3 linked regions of the Aromatoleum petrolei genome follow. The protein of the gene in region 3 interacts with the protein of the main gene of each other region in a pairwise test. Links are inferred from orthologs where the notes say so. Each region holds a gene or a part of one and is shown on either strand. Other genes may lie near its edges. The genes, in order: ToN1_RS00635, glnL and glnK.

What was found.
Region 1: the proteins of glnK (region 3) and ToN1_RS00635 interact in binary tests that used the Escherichia coli proteins (3 or more experiments, as listed by UniProt). The link is inferred for Aromatoleum petrolei from one-to-one orthologs.
Region 2: the proteins of glnK (region 3) and glnL interact in binary tests that used the Escherichia coli proteins (3 or more experiments, as listed by UniProt). The link is inferred for Aromatoleum petrolei from one-to-one orthologs.

The regions. Positions count from the first base shown.
Region 1 is NZ_CP059560.1:143,303-148,603, reverse strand. Bases 800-3,899 are described here. They hold ToN1_RS00635 ([protein-PII] uridylyltransferase), read right to left. Parts: upstream 3,590-3,899; coding sequence 1,010-3,589; downstream 800-1,009. Other genes in these bases: map (type I methionyl aminopeptidase), read right to left, coding at 3,612-3,899; ToN1_RS00640 (TIGR00645 family protein), read left to right, coding at 800-984. In the rest of the region: ToN1_RS00645 (hypothetical protein), read left to right, coding at 1-290; more of ToN1_RS00640, read left to right, coding at 478-799; more of map, read right to left, coding at 3,900-4,427; rpsB (30S ribosomal protein S2), read left to right, coding at 4,719-5,301.
Region 2 is NZ_CP059560.1:3,369,856-3,374,974, forward strand. The notes cover bases 2,202-5,119. They hold glnL (nitrogen regulation protein NR(II)), read right to left. Parts: upstream 4,237-5,119; coding sequence 3,166-4,236; downstream 2,202-3,165. Other genes in these bases: ntrC (nitrogen regulation protein NR(I)), read right to left, coding at 2,202-3,120; ToN1_RS15395 (DUF4124 domain-containing protein), read right to left, coding at 4,297-4,758; glnA (type I glutamate--ammonia ligase), read right to left, coding at 4,893-5,119. In the rest of the region: ToN1_RS15375 (type III pantothenate kinase), read right to left, coding at 1-682; ToN1_RS15380 (biotin--[acetyl-CoA-carboxylase] ligase), read right to left, coding at 679-1,488; more of ntrC, read right to left, coding at 1,702-2,201.
Region 3 is NZ_CP059560.1:2,486,810-2,491,745, reverse strand. Bases 802-3,536 are described here. They hold glnK (P-II family nitrogen regulator), read right to left. Parts: upstream 2,471-3,536; coding sequence 2,132-2,470; downstream 802-2,131. Other genes in these bases: ToN1_RS11375 (TorF family putative porin), read right to left, coding at 2,521-3,261; ToN1_RS11385 (ammonium transporter), read right to left, coding at 802-2,120. In the rest of the region: ToN1_RS11390 (rhodanese-like domain-containing protein), read right to left, coding at 16-462; more of ToN1_RS11385, read right to left, coding at 666-801; ToN1_RS11370 (accessory factor UbiK family protein), read left to right, coding at 3,591-3,854; ToN1_RS11365 (YifB family Mg chelatase-like AAA ATPase), read left to right, coding at 3,967-4,936. UniProt on the Escherichia coli protein: Involved in the regulation of nitrogen metabolism. Regulates the activity of its targets by protein-protein interaction in response to the nitrogen status of the cell.

The sequences.
Region 1 (5,301 bases), 2.3 Mb from region 3 along the record:
CGGCCCTGCATGCGATCGCGCTCGGTTTCGTGTTCGCAATGGTGTTCGGGCATGCGCCGATCATCTTTCCAGCTATCGCGCGGGTCAAGATTCCTTATCATCCGGTCTTCTATCTGCCGCTCGCACTGCTTCATGTCTCGCTCGTGATTCGCGTTTTAGGGGGCATCGGTGGCGGCGATGCATTGCCTTTGCTGCGGCTCGGGGGGCTCGCCAATGCGTTCGCGCTCCTCGTCTTCGTGATGACAATGGTGGGTAGCGTGCTGCGCGGCAGGGGTGCTGGCCGGGGATAGTGCGTAGTGATCTCGGTCGCAATACACCGCATGTTGGTACATGCGAATGTGATGTGATCGTCGCGTCCGTTCGCATGGAGCGTGCGTTGCAGAATGTATCGGAAGCGGAGGGCGCGGGCCGGGGGCGAATGCGATAGCTGCTAGAATTGCGCCCTTCCTGATTCACTGCATCGATCTTGCCTGAGAAATGAAAAGACTCGAGTCGGCCTTCGAACACATGCTCTTCGCCAGCCGTTGGCTGATGGCGCCCGTCTTCTTTGGGCTGATTCTGGCCTTGCTGGTGCTGCTCGTGAAGTTTGGAAAGGAGGTCTGGTTCCTCTTCAGCCACATCATGAGTGCGAGCGGCGCCGAGATGATCATCGGGGTGCTGTCGCTGGTCGATATCGCGCTGATCATGAGCCTGTTGATCATCATCATGTTCAGCGGCTACGAGAACTTCGTGTCGAAGATGGAGGACCTGCACTCCCATACCGACCGTCCCGAGTGGATGGGGCATATCGGTTTCTCCGACCAGAAGATCAAACTGATCGGTTCGATCGTGGCAATTTCGGGTATCGAGTTGCTGAAGGCCTTCCTGAATGTTGATAACGTGAGCGACCGCCATCTCGCGTGGATGGTCGGGATTCACGTCACTTTCCTGGTATCGGGCGTGCTCTACGCCGTGATGGATCGCCTGCAGGGCAAGGGGCACTGACGCGACGTGTTCGCCTGCAGGGAGCCTAGACCTGCAGGCGTTCAAGCAGCTCGCGTTCAACCTGCAGGATCTGACCGTCGAGAGTGAGGCGCTGCCCACTGATCAGGAAAGTGTCTTCGGCCCGCTCGCCCAGTGTTGCGATCTTTGCCGTGTGCAAACGGATTTCGTGACGTGCAAGCACCTCAGCGACGGCGAACAGGAGGCCGGGGCGATCCGCTGCGACGAGGGAGAGGATGAAGTGTTTTCCCGGTTCGTCCGGGTGAATGCTGATCTGCGGGGTGATCGGGAAATGCTTCATCTGGCGGGAGAGGCGGCCTTGTGTCGGACGGTCCGGTGGTCCGGGGTGTTTGAGTCGTTCCGTCAGTTCATGCTCAAGCAGCTGGATGACGTCGCGATAGTGTGCGGCATTGCCCGGGTCCTGCAGGATGAAGCTGTCTAGCGCGTAGCCATGACGCGTCGTGTGCACCTTGGCGTCCAGGATCGAGAACCCGAGCCGACCGAAGAAACCGGTCATGCGCACGAACAAGTCTTTCTGGTCCGAGGTAAACACCATTACCTGCACGCCTTCCTCGTCGTCCAGGACCCGTGCCTTGACCACCGGCTCTTCGCTTTCCGGGCGGAAATACAGGATGCGGGTGTGCCACGCGATCTCTTCCGCCGAATGGCGCATGAAGTACACCGCGTCGAGCTGCATCCATAGGGCGTCCTCGACGCCCGGGCGCAGGCCGTGATAACGGAGCAGCCCGCGCGCGTCCTCCTGGCGGTCGTCGAGGCCCAGCGCCTGCTGCGGCGTGGCGCCGCGCAGCAGACGTTGCGTGGCGAAGAACAGGTCTTCGAGCAGCTTGCCTTTCCATCCGTTCCAGACCTTGGGGCTCGTGCCGCGGATATCCGCATGGGTCAGGAGGTAGAGGGCCGTGAGGCGCCGCTCGGTCTGCACCGTGTCCGCGAAGCGGCGGATGACGTCGGGATCGGACGTGTCCTCCTTCTGGGCGACCTGCGACATGGTGAGGTGATACGCCACCAGCCATATGACAAGGTCGGCGTCCTCCGGCGACAGGCCATGATGCTCGCAAAATTCGCGTGCGTCGGCCATTCCCAGCTGGGAGTGGTCGCCCCCGCGTCCCTTGGCGATGTCGTGGAAGAGGGCGGCGATGTACAGTAACCAGTGACGCTCGAACCCCAGGATCAGGCGCGTCATCAGCGGGTACTCGTGGGCATGCTCCCCCATCGTGAACCGCCGCATGTTGCGCAAGACCATGAGGATGTGCTGATCGACCGTGTAGACGTGGAACAGGTCGTGTTGCATCTGGCCCACGATGCGCCGCCACGCGGGCATGTAGTGGCTCAGGATGCCGTATTGGTTCATCCGTCGGAACTCATGCACGATGCCTCGTTTCTGCTTCAGCAGCTCGAGGAATAGTGCGCGGTTGGCAGGATCGGCGCGGAAGGCCGCATTGATTCGGGTACGGTTCAGCCACAGCGCGCGTAGCGTCCGCGCCGTCATCCCCTTGAGTTCCGACCGCTGCTGCAGTAGCAGGAAACACTCGAGGAGTGCCCGCGGATGTCGCTCGAAGGTGTCTTCGCTGCGGATGTCGAGCAGTTCGCGCACTGCCTGGAAGCGTTCATTGATCACGAAAGCGGCGCCGCCCCGATTGGGGAAGATCTCGGCACCGTAGTTCTGTAGCAGGATGGTGTTGGTCTGCGTGACCTTCTTGGCGTTCACGTAGTAGCGCTGCATGAACACTTCGGAGGCCCGCTTGGCTGCCGTCGCCTCGATGCCGAAGGCGCGCGCCAGCTTCTCCTGATGATCGAACAGCACGCGATCTTCGGCTCGTCCGGTCAGGTAATGCAGACGGATGCGCACGTGCTGCAGGAAGCGCTCGATGCTGCGCAGTTCGCTCGCCTCGGCGCCGGTTATGAGGCGCCGCCGCGCCAGATCACGCCAGTTTCGGCCGAGTCCCGCAGCGCGGGCGATCCAACCCAGCATCTGCAGATCACGAAGGCCGCCCGGGCTTTCCTTGCAGTTCGGTTCGAGCGAGTAGGGCGTGTCGTTGAAGCGCGCGTAGCGGTTATCCTGTTCGAGCTGCTTCGCCTTGTAGAAAATGCGCACGTCGAGCTGTTCCCGGTAGCGTCGGGAAAACTCCTCGAATAGGTGTGCGTTGCCGTCGAGCAGCCTCGCCTCCAGCAGGTTGGTCTGGATGGTGATGTCCTCTTCGGCGGCTTCGAGGCACTCGTCGAGTGTGCGGACGCTTTGGCCGATCTCGAGGCCGACGTCCCACAGGGCGCCGATCAGGGTGCTGATGCGGGCCTGCAAGGGGCTGTCGGCTGGGGTCGGCAGGAGTACCAGAAGGTCCACATCCGAGTGCGGGAAGAGTTCTCCGCGTCCATAACCGCCCACGCCGAGCAGTGCCACCTCACGCGGCATGGAGCATGCACGCCACAAGTGCACGATCGCCTCGTCGACCAGATGGGCCCGCCCCTTGAGGACGGTCGATGTCGCCGGGTGTGCCTCGTAGGCGGCGCGGATGCGGGCATTCCCGGTCGCGAGGTGCTCGCGTGCATGCGCCAGCGCCGCCTGGAAGTCATCGATCGACATGGCGCTCATGGCTTCCTCGGGCTGGCGGTCGTTACCGGAGAGATGGTGCCGTGATCGCAGGGGCGGGCGGGCAGCCGGGCGACAAGGTCAGGACTTCGAAGCCGGTGTCGGTCACGAGTATGGTGTGCTCCCACTGCGCGGACAGGCTCCGGTCCTTCGTGACGATGGTCCAGCCGTCGGGAAGCTCCGAGATCGCCGCCTTGCCGGCGTTGATCATGGGCTCGATGGTGAAGGTCATGCCGGCCTGCAATTCGGGCCCGGTGCCGGCCTTGCCGTAATGCAGCACCTGCGGCTCCTCGTGGAACTTGGCTCCGATGCCGTGACCGCAGAACTCGCGCACGACGGAGAAGCCGCTGCCTTCCGCGTGCTTCTGGATGATCTGGCCGATGTCGCCGAGCCTCGCTCCGGGCTTCACGACCGAGATGCCCAGCCACAGGCACTCAAGCGTCACCTGGCACAGGCGCTTCGCGAGGATGGATGCGTCACCGCCGACGATGAACATCCTGCTCGTGTCGCCGTGGTAGCCGTCCTTGATCACGGTGATGTCGAGATTGACGATGTCGCCCTTCTTCAGCGCCTTGTCGCCGGGAACCCCGTGACACACCTGGTGGTTGATCGAGGTGCAGATGGACTTGGGGTAGGGCGTGTATCCAGGGGGAGCGTAGTGCAAGGGCGCTGGAATGGTCTGCTGCACGTTGACCATGTAGTCGTGGCAGAGCCGGTCGAGTTCGCCCGTGGTGATGCCGGGCTTGACGAAGGGTTCGATGTAGTCGAGCACGTCAGCCGCAAGGCGGCCGGCAACGCGCATTTTCTCGATTTCGTCAGGCGTTTTTATGGCGATGCTCATTTTCAGGGGTTGGCGCGCAAATGAGAAAGGCTAGCGCATGGTGGGAGTTGCGGCAAATGCACGCCGCTCTCTCAGCACGCCGCCTGCTTGTGAGCAGCATCTCGATCTTGAGCGGGGTAGTGCGAACCTGCTATCATTACCGGCTTGTCTGCCAGTGGTGGCAGGCAAAATCCACACGCCCGGCAGAATGCCGTAGGGGTCCGTCGAAAAGCGATGCGCTTGGGACGGTTCGGGTCATCCTGGAATGACCATGCCGGGCGGAGGCTCAACCCTTAAAGTTCGGAGTAGCAAATGTCTGTCACGATGCGTCAGATGCTGGAAGCCGGCATCCACTTTGGTCACCAGACCCGCTTCTGGAATCCGCGCATGGCCCCGTACATCTTCGGCCAGCGCAACAAGATCCACATCGTCAACCTCGAGAAGACGATGGTCAAGTACAACGAAGCGATGGACTTCGTGCGCAAGCTTGCCGCCAATCGCGGCACCATCATGCTGGTCGGCACCAAGCGCCAGGCGCGCGAAATCATTGCCGAAGAAGCCCGTCGCGCGGGCATGCCCTTCGTTGACGAGCGCTGGCTCGGCGGCATGCTGACCAACTTCAAGACGGTCAAGCAGTCGATCAAGCGCCTCAAGGAAATGGAAGCGATGGTCGAGGACGGCTCGATCGAGCGTCTGTCCAAGAAGGAAGCGCTGATGGCCTCGCGCGAAATGGACAAGCTGCAGAAGTCGATCGGCGGCATCAAGGACATGGGCGGCCTGCCGGACGCGCTGTTCGTCATCGACGTCGGCTACCACAAGATTGCCATCACCGAAGCGAAGAAGCTGGGCATTCCCGTCGTTGCGGTGGTTGATACCAACCACTCGCCCGAAGGCA
Region 2 (5,119 bases), 880 kb from region 3 along the record:
CCAGGTTGTCGACGCGGCGGCAGGGTATGTCGAGCAGTTCGGCAAGCGCGTCGGCGCCCCCGCCGCTCAGCAGGCACAGGGCCTGCGGCTCCCCGGCGATGTGGCGGAACATGCGTTCGATGGCGCCCGCCTGCGCATTCAGGCAGCCGGAGACGATGGCATCGGCGGTGTTGCGCGGTGCGGCGGCGAAGCGTCCTTCGGCGAAGGGGAGCTGGGCGGTGTCGCGGGCGAGCGAGCGGCGCATCAGGTGTTCGCCGGGCAGGATCAATCCGCCGCGGAACAGGCCGTCGGCATCGAGCAGATCGACCGTCGTCGCGGTGCCGGCGTTGATGACCAGGCAGGCGCCGGGATGCAGCGCACGCGCGCCGATCAGCGCGGCCCAGCGGTCGGTGCCGAGTTGGGCGGGATTGTCGTAGGCGTTGCGCACGCCGCAGCAAGCGGCGGACGAGCGCAGCCATTCGGGCGCCGGCGCGCGGCCGTGCAGCGCCCGCGCGATGGCATCGGCGACGCCGCCGCCGGCGACGTTGGAGCCGAAGACGCGCGCAATGTCCGGCCGGGCCGCCGCGACGGAGGCGAGATCGCCGACATGCGCGTGTTCGAGCGCGCCCTCGTCGTGCCATGCCCCGTCACCGAACAGACCCCATTTGACGCGGGTGTTGCCCGCGTCGATGAGCAGGATCACTGCGCGGCCCTCAGCGAGACTTCGCCGGTGAGGATGCGGACCTGGCCCTCGGCGGTGCGCAGCAGCAGCGCGCCGTCGTCGTCGACGCCAACGCAGATGCCGGTGATCTCCTTGCCGTCGCCGGTGACGCGCACGGGCAGGTCGGCGAAGGCGTTGCGCTGCTGCCATGCGCCGCGTAGCGCGGGGAAGCCGGCGGCGCCGTAGGTGTCGAAGAGTGCGTACAGTTCGGCGAGGATGGCCGCGAGCAGCCGGTTGCGCTCCGGCAGCGTCGCGAGGTGTTCGCCCAGGTCAGTGACGGCGGGCTGGTCGGGGATCTGCGCTCCGGCCGGCAGGTGGAGGTTGATGCCGATGCCGACGACCGCCGCCGGGGTGCGTCCGCGGCCGGGCAGCAGTTCGACGAGGATGCCTGCGAGCTTGTGGCCGTTCACGAGCACGTCGTTGGGCCACTTGAGTTGCAGGCCCTGCACGCCGAGCGTCTCGAGGGCGCGGACGACGGCGAGGCCCGCGACGAGCGAGAGTCCGGCCGGCACCGGGGCGCCGGGGGCGAAGCGCCACAGCGTCGAGAAGGTCAGGCTGCCGCCGGGCCACGATTGCCATTGGCGCCCGCGCCGGCCGCGGCCTGCGGTCTGGCGTTCGGCGACGACGACGTGGATGCGTCCATCGTCGGCCGGGGTCGCGTCCATGAGCACGCTGTTGGTCGAGGCGCACTCGTCGAGCACCTGGATGTCGAAGGTGCCGGCGAGCGGGCCGAGTTGCTGGAGGATGGCTGCGGCGTTCAGCCGCGCGTCGGAGGCGGAGGCACTCAAGCGGGTCTTCCCGTGCAATACGTGAAAACCTGCATTATCCGTCATTGCATGCGCATGCACGAGTGCGGTGCGCTGCATTCCGTGGCAATCGCGGCCGAACTCCCGAGGCAGTTCGCCGCAGGCGGACGGATGGTCTGCGGGAGCGGCTTCAGCCGCGAATCAGTGCCCGTTCGTGGTTGAAGCCGCTCCCGCCGCGCGTCCGGTCACGTGGCTCTAGGCGGGCGGCGCCGCCGCCGGGCGTTCGTCGTCCATGCCGAGTTCCTGGATCTTGCGCGTGATGGTGTTGCGGCCGATGCCGAGGAGTTGCGCGGCTTCGATGCGGCGGCCGCCGGTGGCACCGAGTGCGCGGCGGATCAGCGTGCGTTCGAAGTCGCGCGTGAGGCGGTCGAACACTTCGCCCGGCGAGGTCGCGATCAGGCGGTCGGCTTCCAGCGCGAGCCCGTCCGCCCAGCTGATCGGCGCCTCGCGGTCGGGTTGCGCCTTCATGTCGGGCGGCAGGTCGGCAATCTCGACGACCTGGCCGGGCGCCATCACGGTGAGCCAGTGGCACAGGTTCTCCAGCTGTCTCACGTTGCCGGGGAAGGGCAGGGCCTGCAGGTACTTGATGGCCGCGTCGGACACGCGCTTGGGCGCGACGCCGAGATCCTGCGCGCTCTTCTGCAGGAAGTGCCGGACGAGCAGCGGGATGTCCTCGCGGCGCTCGCGCATCGGCGGCAGGCGCAGGCGGATGACGTTGAGGCGGTGGAACAGGTCTTCGCGGAACAGCCCCTGCCGGACGCGGTCTTCGAGGTTCTGGTGGGTCGCGGCGATGACGCGGACGTTGGCGCGGATGGGTTGCTGGCCGCCCACGCGGTAGAAGTGGTTGTCGGAGAGCACGCGCAGCAGGCGCGTCTGCAGCTCGGCGGGCATGTCGCCGATTTCGTCGAGGAAGAGGGTGCCGCCGTCGGCCTGCTCGAAGCGTCCGCGCCGCTGGGCGGCCGCGCCGGTGAAGGCGCCGCGCTCGTGGCCGAAGAGCTCGGATTCCAGCAGGTCGCGCGGAATCGCCGCGGTGTTGATCGCGATGAAGGGGGCGTCCGCGCGCGGGCTGTGGCGGTGCAGCGCGCGCGCCACGAGTTCCTTGCCGGAGCCCGATTCGCCGTTGATCAGCACGGTCGCATGGGATTGGGCGAGGCGACCGATGGCGCGGAACACTTCCTGCATCGCCGGCGCCTGGCCGAGGATCTCGGGGGCGAGCGCAGTGCTCTCCGATGCACCTTTCTGGTGCGCACTTTGCGCGATCGCGCGCTGAACCAGTGCAACGGCCTGATCGACGTCGAAGGGCTTGGGCAGGTATTCGAAGGCGCCCCCCTGGAAGGCCGACACGGCACTCTCCAGGTCCGAGTATGCGGTCATGATGATGACCGGCAACTGCGGGTGCAGCGTCTTCACGCGCTTGAGCAGGCCGAGGCCGGACTCGCCCGGCATGCGGATGTCCGAAATCAGTACCTTGGGCGGGACCGGCGCGATTTCCAGCGCGGACAGCGCCTCGTTTGCAGACGAGAAACTGCGGTGCGGGATGTCCTCGCGGCCGAGTGCCTTTTCCAGCACCCAGCGGATGGAGCGGTCATCATCAACGATCCAGACGGTGTTCATTATTTAATGCACCTTTTTTGTGCGATCGTGCCGCATCCTGGGGCGTCAGGCACGGTCGATGATCGGCAACAGGATGGTGAAGCAGGTGCGGCCCTTGCGGCTTTCGACTTCGATCATGCCCTGATGTTGCTCGACGAAGCTCTGTGCCAGCGACAGACCGAGACCGCTCCCCCCTTCGCGCCCCGAGACCAGCGGATAGAAGATCTTGTCGCGGATCTCCTCCGGGATGCCGGGGCCGTTGTCGATCACTTGCAATTCCAGTGCCAGCTTGTAGCGGCGCTTCGCGAGGGTCACCTGGCGTGCGACGCGCGTGCGCAGGCGGATCTCGCCGCGGCCTTCCATCGCCTGGGCGGCATTGCGGGCGATGTTGAGGATGGCCTGGATGAGCTGTTCGCGGTCCGCGGTGAGTTCGGGCAGGCTGGTGTCGTAGTCGCGGCGGATCGCGATCTCGGGGAATTCGGCGAGGATTAGACGCCGCACGCGCTCGAGCACGTCGTGGATGTTGAGCTGGTCGGGCCGCATCATGCAGTGCGAGGTCAGCAGCCGGCTCATCAGGTCCTGCAGGCGGTCGGCCTCGGCGATGATGACCTCGGTGTATTCGCGCAGCTGCGGGTCGGCAAGCTCGCGCTCCAGCAACTGCGCTGAGCCGCGGATCCCGCCGAGCGGGTTCTTGATTTCGTGCGCGAGGTTGCGGATCAGCTCGCGGTTGGCCTGCTGCTGCTGCAGCAGCTGTTCCTCGCGCGCGACGCGCAGTTGCGCATCGATGGGGCGGAACTCCAGGAGCAGGCGCAGGCCGGCCGCCTCGGCCGGGCTCACTGTGCAGTCGACGTGCAGCGGTTCGGCGTCGGGGCGGGTGATCTTCAGGTCTTGCCCGGTATAGCTCCAGTTCTTGTGCAGCGCGTTGTCTAGCGCGGCGGCCAGGCCGGTGGGTTCGCCGAGGAGCTGCGACAGCGGCGCGCCGATGAGGCGGCGGTGGCTGACGGCGAAGAGGTTTTCCGCGCCGGCGTTGAGGTAGCGGATCAGCAGGTGGTCGTCGACGACGACTACGGCCGACGAGAGCAGGTCGAGTCCGGCGAAGGGGCCTGCGAGACCAGGGGGTTTGGGTGTGTTCGGCATTGATGTGTTCTCGGAATCCCCTCGGGTCTCGCAAAAAACACGCCAGGCAGCCGCTGCCCCTTACTTCAGGTTGCCGAGTTCCTTCCTGAGCGCCTCGATGTTGCGCTGGTGCAGTTCGACCGTGTCGCGCAGCGGTTGCAGGCGGGCCTGGACGACGGGCAACCTGCGCTCGGCGCCCTGGTAACGCCCTTCCTGCTCGGTGACGGCTTTTTGGGCTTCGGCAAGGGCGGCTTCCTCGGTGGCGAGCTCCTTTTCCAGCACCTGGCGCCGGGTGTCGTCGCGGGCACGCTGGGCATCGGGGGCGACGCGGGGGAAGTTCGACGGCGTCGGCTGCGCGGACGAGCGCTTGGGTGGGGCGGGAACCGAAGAGACGGCCTGGTCGTCGCTGAGCTGCTTGCAGCCGCGACCCTGGTTGCGGTCGTTAGTGTAGGTGACGGCGCCGTTGGCGTCGACGCACTTGAAGACCTGAGCCTGGGCCAGGGGTGATGCGAGCAGAAGGAGCAGTACCGGAAGTGTTCGCATGTCCGTCGGTCGGTGAATCGGGGATGCATCCGGTGTGGCGGCGAGGCCTCCCGTGATGCATTCGTGGGGCATTAGACCCCAGAAAAAAGGGACGGGCAATGCCCGTCCCTCTTCGATTCAGCGTAATCCGGGGATTACAGGCTGTAGTACATGTCGAACTCCACCGGGTGGGTGGTGATGCGCATGCGGTCGACCTCTTCCATCTTCAGTGCGATGTAGGCGTCAAGGAAGTCGTTCGAGAACACGCCGCCGCGGGTCAGGAACTCGCGATCCTTGTCGAGGTACTCGAGCGCCTGTTCGAGGCTGGTGCAGACGGTCGGGATCAGTGCGTCCTCTTCCGGCGGCAGGTCGTACAGGTTCT
Region 3 (4,936 bases):
CAGTGGCGTCGCGATTTACTCGACCGGCAGGCCTTTGGCCTTCCAGCCGGGCAGGCCGTCGCGCAGCCAGTACACGTTCTTGTGGCCGGCGCGAATCGCGACCGTGGAGAGCTTGTAGCTCTTCCAGCAGTCGTGGCCATTGCAGTAGGTCACGAAGGCGGAGGCCTTGTCCGCGGGCAGTTTCGTCAGATCGACGCTGTCCTGGGCCGCGTCGAACTCGACCTTCTTCTCGCTTTTTTCCTTGTAGGGGACGTTGATCGCACCCTTGATATGCGATTCGGCATATTCGGCGGCCGAACGCGCGTCTACGACGATGGCCCCCTTGCCCTGCAGTTCGCGTGCCTGCTCGGGCGACACCAGCGTCGCGCCGGCGAGGCTGGCGGGGTTGTCGACTGCCCCTGAGGTGGCGGCTGACAGGGTGAGGAGCACGGCGGCGGCCGTGCGGGAGATGCGGCGGATCATCGGGATAACTCCATCGTCATGAGCTGTGTAAATAACCATTTCGACATAGAGTGTATTTGAGGCCGCGGGCGGGGCTTTGGAACCTTGGTTACAGACAGCACCCCGGATCAATGAGCATGACAACGACAATGGCCGGAATGAGAACGGGCGCCCCCGAAGGGGCGCCCGTCGCAGGACCGGACGCGGGAGCGGTCCGGAGGGCCTCAGTGGTGGTAGGCCGTCTCGCCGTGGGCCGTGATGTCGAGGCCTTCGCGCTCCTCTTCCTCTGGCACGCGCAGGCCGATCAGCACATCGACGATCTTGTAGGCGACCACCGACACGACGCCCGACCACACGATCGCGACCACCACGCCCCAGACCTGGCTGGTGACCTGTGCGGAGGTCGAGAACGGGGCAGCCGCGTTGGCGACGTAGTCATACACGCCGACACCGCCGAGCTCCGGGTTGGCGAACACGCCGGTCAGGATCGCACCGAGGATGCCGCCCACGCCATGCACGCCGAACACGTCGAGCGCGTCGTCGGCGCCGAGCATGCGCTTGAGGCCATTCACGCCCCACAGGCAGATCACGCCGGCGAGGAGCCCGATCACCAGCGCGCCCATCGGGCCGACCCAGCCGCAGGCCGGGGTGATCGCCACGAGGCCCGACACCGCGCCCGAGGCCGCACCCAGCAGTGAGGGCTTGCCCTTCATCAGCCATTCCGCAACCATCCACGACATCGCCGCCATGCCGGTCGCGACCATCGTATTGAGGAAGGCGAGCGCTGCGAGGCCGTTGGCTTCGAGGTTGGAGCCGGCGTTGAAGCCGAACCAGCCGATCCACAGCATCGAGGCACCGACCATGGTCAGCGTCAGCGAGTGCGGGGCCATCGATTCGCGGCCGTAGCCGATGCGCTTGCCGATCATGAAGGCGCCCACGAGGCCCGCGATCGCCGCGTTGATGTGCACCACGGTACCGCCGGCGAAGTCGAGCGCGCCCTTCTGGAACAGGAAGCCTGCGGTCGCGGCGGCCGCGTCACCGGCGGCGGCGTCGGTGTAGGCGTCCGGGCCGGCCCAGTACCACACCATGTGGGCCATCGGCAGGTAGGAGAAGGTGAACCACAGCACCATGAACAGCAGCACCGCGGAGAACTTCATGCGCTCGGCGAAGGCGCCGACGATCAGCGCCGGGGTGATCGCCGCGAAGGTCGCCTGGAAGATGATGTAGGCGAACTCGGGGATCGCGACGCCCTTGCTGAAGGTCGCGGCCATGGAGTCGACCGTCACGCCGCTGAGGAAGGCCTTCGATAGCCCGCCGATGAAGGCGTTGCCCTCGGTGAAGGCGAGGCTGTAGCCGTAGACGAACCACAGCACGATCATCAGCGAGAAGATCACGAAGACCTGCATCAGCACCGACAGCATGTTCTTCGAGCGCACCAGGCCGCCATAGAACAGCGCGAGGCCGGGGATCACCATGAAGGCGACGAGCGCGGTGGAGGTCAGCATCCAGGCGGTGTCGCCCTTGTTGACCGTGGGGGCGGGCGCGGCGGCGGCTTCCGGCGCGGCCGCGTCGGCGATCGCGGTGACGGCCTCGGCCGCGGCCGGGGCATCCTCGGCGCCGGCGAGCCCGGCGAAGCCGAGTGCGCACACCGCAAGCAGGACAGCAAACAGTTTTTTCATGATGTTCTCCCTTACAGCGCGTCGGCGCCCGTTTCGCCGGTGCGGATGCGGATGGCCTGCTCGAGGTCGAAGACGAAGATCTTGCCGTCGCCGATCTTGCCGGTCGCGGCGGACTTCTCGATCGCCTCGATGACCTGTTCGAGCAGTTCCGTGGCGATCGCGGCCTCGATCTTCACCTTGGGCAGGAAGTCGACGACGTACTCGGCGCCGCGGTACAGCTCGGTGTGACCCTTCTGGCGGCCGAAGCCCTTGACCTCGGTGACGGTGATGCCCTGCACGCCGATCGCCGAGAGGGCCTCGCGCACTTCGTCGAGCTTGAAGGGCTTGATGATGGCGGTGACGAATTTCATGATGGTTTCCTTTCAGTCTTGCGGGGCGGCGGCCCCGCGGCGTTGCGGGCTCAGAAGGTCTTGCTCAGGCTCACGACGTAGCGGCCGTCGGCGTCGAAGTCGCGCTTGTCCTTCATGTTGGTATCCACGTAGTGCAGGCCCAGCGTGACGCCCGCGACGGACTGGCTCACGCCGACCTTCCAGTCGGAGTAGGACTCGGCCGGGCCGGCGATCATCTGGTGGCCGACGTGGGCATTGAGCGTCGTGCCGGGGATCACCTCGTAGGCGGCCGTGAGGTCGAAATACTGGCTGCCCTTGGAGTCCGGTGCGCCAAACAGCTTGGTGAAGGAGTTCGAGTACTTGAACGACAGGAACTGCCACGACAGGCCGAGGTAGCCTTCCAGCGTGTTCGGGTTCTTCAGGCCGATCGTGTTGCGCCAGCCCGAGTCGAACTCGCCCGGATAGACGTACTGCAGCAGGCCGACGTCGTAGCCGATGTCGCCGATCGTGCCCTTGTAGCCGCCGTAGACGTCCAGTTCGAGGCTGTTACCCGAGTTCTCGCCGGTACCACGCTCGAGGTCGCTCAGCCAGGACACGTTCGAGCCCCACACGCCGACGTACAGGCCGCTCGAGTGCGCGTAATCGAACCCGCCCTGCAGCGCCGGCTTCTCGTCGGTCTGGCTGATGCCGCGGTAGGCATAGTCGGAGACGAGGGCGACGTTCGCGGCGATCGGGCTGTCGCCGGCGGCGGCCACGGGGGAGATCAGCGGGAGGGCTGCTGCAACGGCCAGGGCGATGATGCGCTTGTGCATGGTGCTGCTCCTTGATGGTTGGCGTTTGATTGCTGGTGAGTCCTCCTTTGCACGCGGCGTGCCAAGTTGCCGAAAAGGCTGCACAAAATATTGTTTATAAAAAGAAATGGCGTTTCGAAGAGGCGCCGGGTGCGGGGTTTTGTGCACTTGCAGCAGAGTGCCTGCGCACGAAATGCACCTCCATGGTGCGTTCTAGTCGATTTCGTGGTGCGTGACGCCCCCGGTGGCCGGGCCGCTCACCGGAATGGGGCGCGGCAGGCGCTCGTCCGTACTCGCATCCGCGCCCGTGCTAGACTTTTGCCCTTCGCTTACGCCCCAGAGGTATCTACATGGCAGGCCCCCGCTTCCTCGACGAGATTGGTGCCAAGTTGTCCGAACTCGCCGCGAGCAATCCCGCCCGCGATTTCGAAAAGAACGCCAAGGCCCTGCTCGGCAGCGCCTTCGGCAAGCTCGATCTGGTCACGCGCGAGGAATTCGACGTGCAGCGCGAAGTGCTCGCGCACGCGCGTCAGAAGCTCGCCGAACTGGAAGATCGCGTCGCCACGCTGGAATCCGAACTGGCGCGCGCCCGCGCCGACCGCGACGACGAGTGAACGGCAGCGCCCGTCCGTGCAGCGGGCGCTTTCGCTGCAATGTCGCGAAGATAATCTTTCGTCATTGTCGGAGCCTCCGGTAGACTGAGCGCAGTCCATTCCGGAGGTACCGATGTCGCTGGCTCTCGTACGCACCAGGGCGCTCGCAGGCATGGGCGCGCCCGAGGTGACGGTGGAAGTCCATCTCGCCAACGGCCTGCCCGCATTCAACCTGGTCGGTCTGCCCGACACCGAAGTCCGCGAGGCGCGCGAACGCGTGCGCGCCGCGATCGCGACTTCGCAATTCGAATTCCCGCAACGCCGCATCACGGTGAATCTTGCCCCTGCCGACCTGCCCAAGGAGGGCGGGCGCTTCGACCTGCCGATCGCGCTGGGCATCCTCGTGGCGTCGGGCCAGGTGAATGCGGCGGGGCTCGCGAAGCATGAATTCGTCGGGGAGCTGTCGCTCGACGGCAGCCTGCGCGCGGTGCGCGGCGGGCTGGCGATGGCGCTGGAGAGCGGCCGCAGCGGTCGCGCGCTGGTGCTGCCGGCCGCGAATGCAGACGAGGCGGCGCTCGCGCGCGGCGCCGAGGTGCTGCCGGCGGCGAGCCTGCTGGCCGTGTGTGCCCATCTGAACGGTCACACGCCGCTCGCGCGTCGCCTGCCGCCACCCGTCGCGGAAGGGCGCGACGACGAACCCGATCTCGCCGAGGTGAAGGGGCAGCTGCAAGCCCGCCGCGCGCTCGAGGTCGCTGCGGCCGGAGCGCATTCGCTACTCATGTTCGGCCCCCCGGGCACCGGCAAGTCCATGCTGGCGCGCCGCCTGCCGGGCTTGCTGCCGCCGCTCGACGAGGCCGAGGCGATCGAGAGCGCGTCCATCCAGTCGCTCGAAGGCGGCTTCGACGCCCGTCGCTGGGGCCGCAGGCCCTACCGCGCGCCGCACCACTCGGCGTCCGCGCCGGCGCTGGTGGGGGGCGGCGCGAACCCGAAACCGGGCGAAATCAGCCTCGCGCACCGCGGGGTGCTGTTCCTCGACGAACTGCCGGAATTCGACCGCCGCGTGCTCGAGGCGCTGCGCGAACCGCTGGAAACGGGCTCCGTGA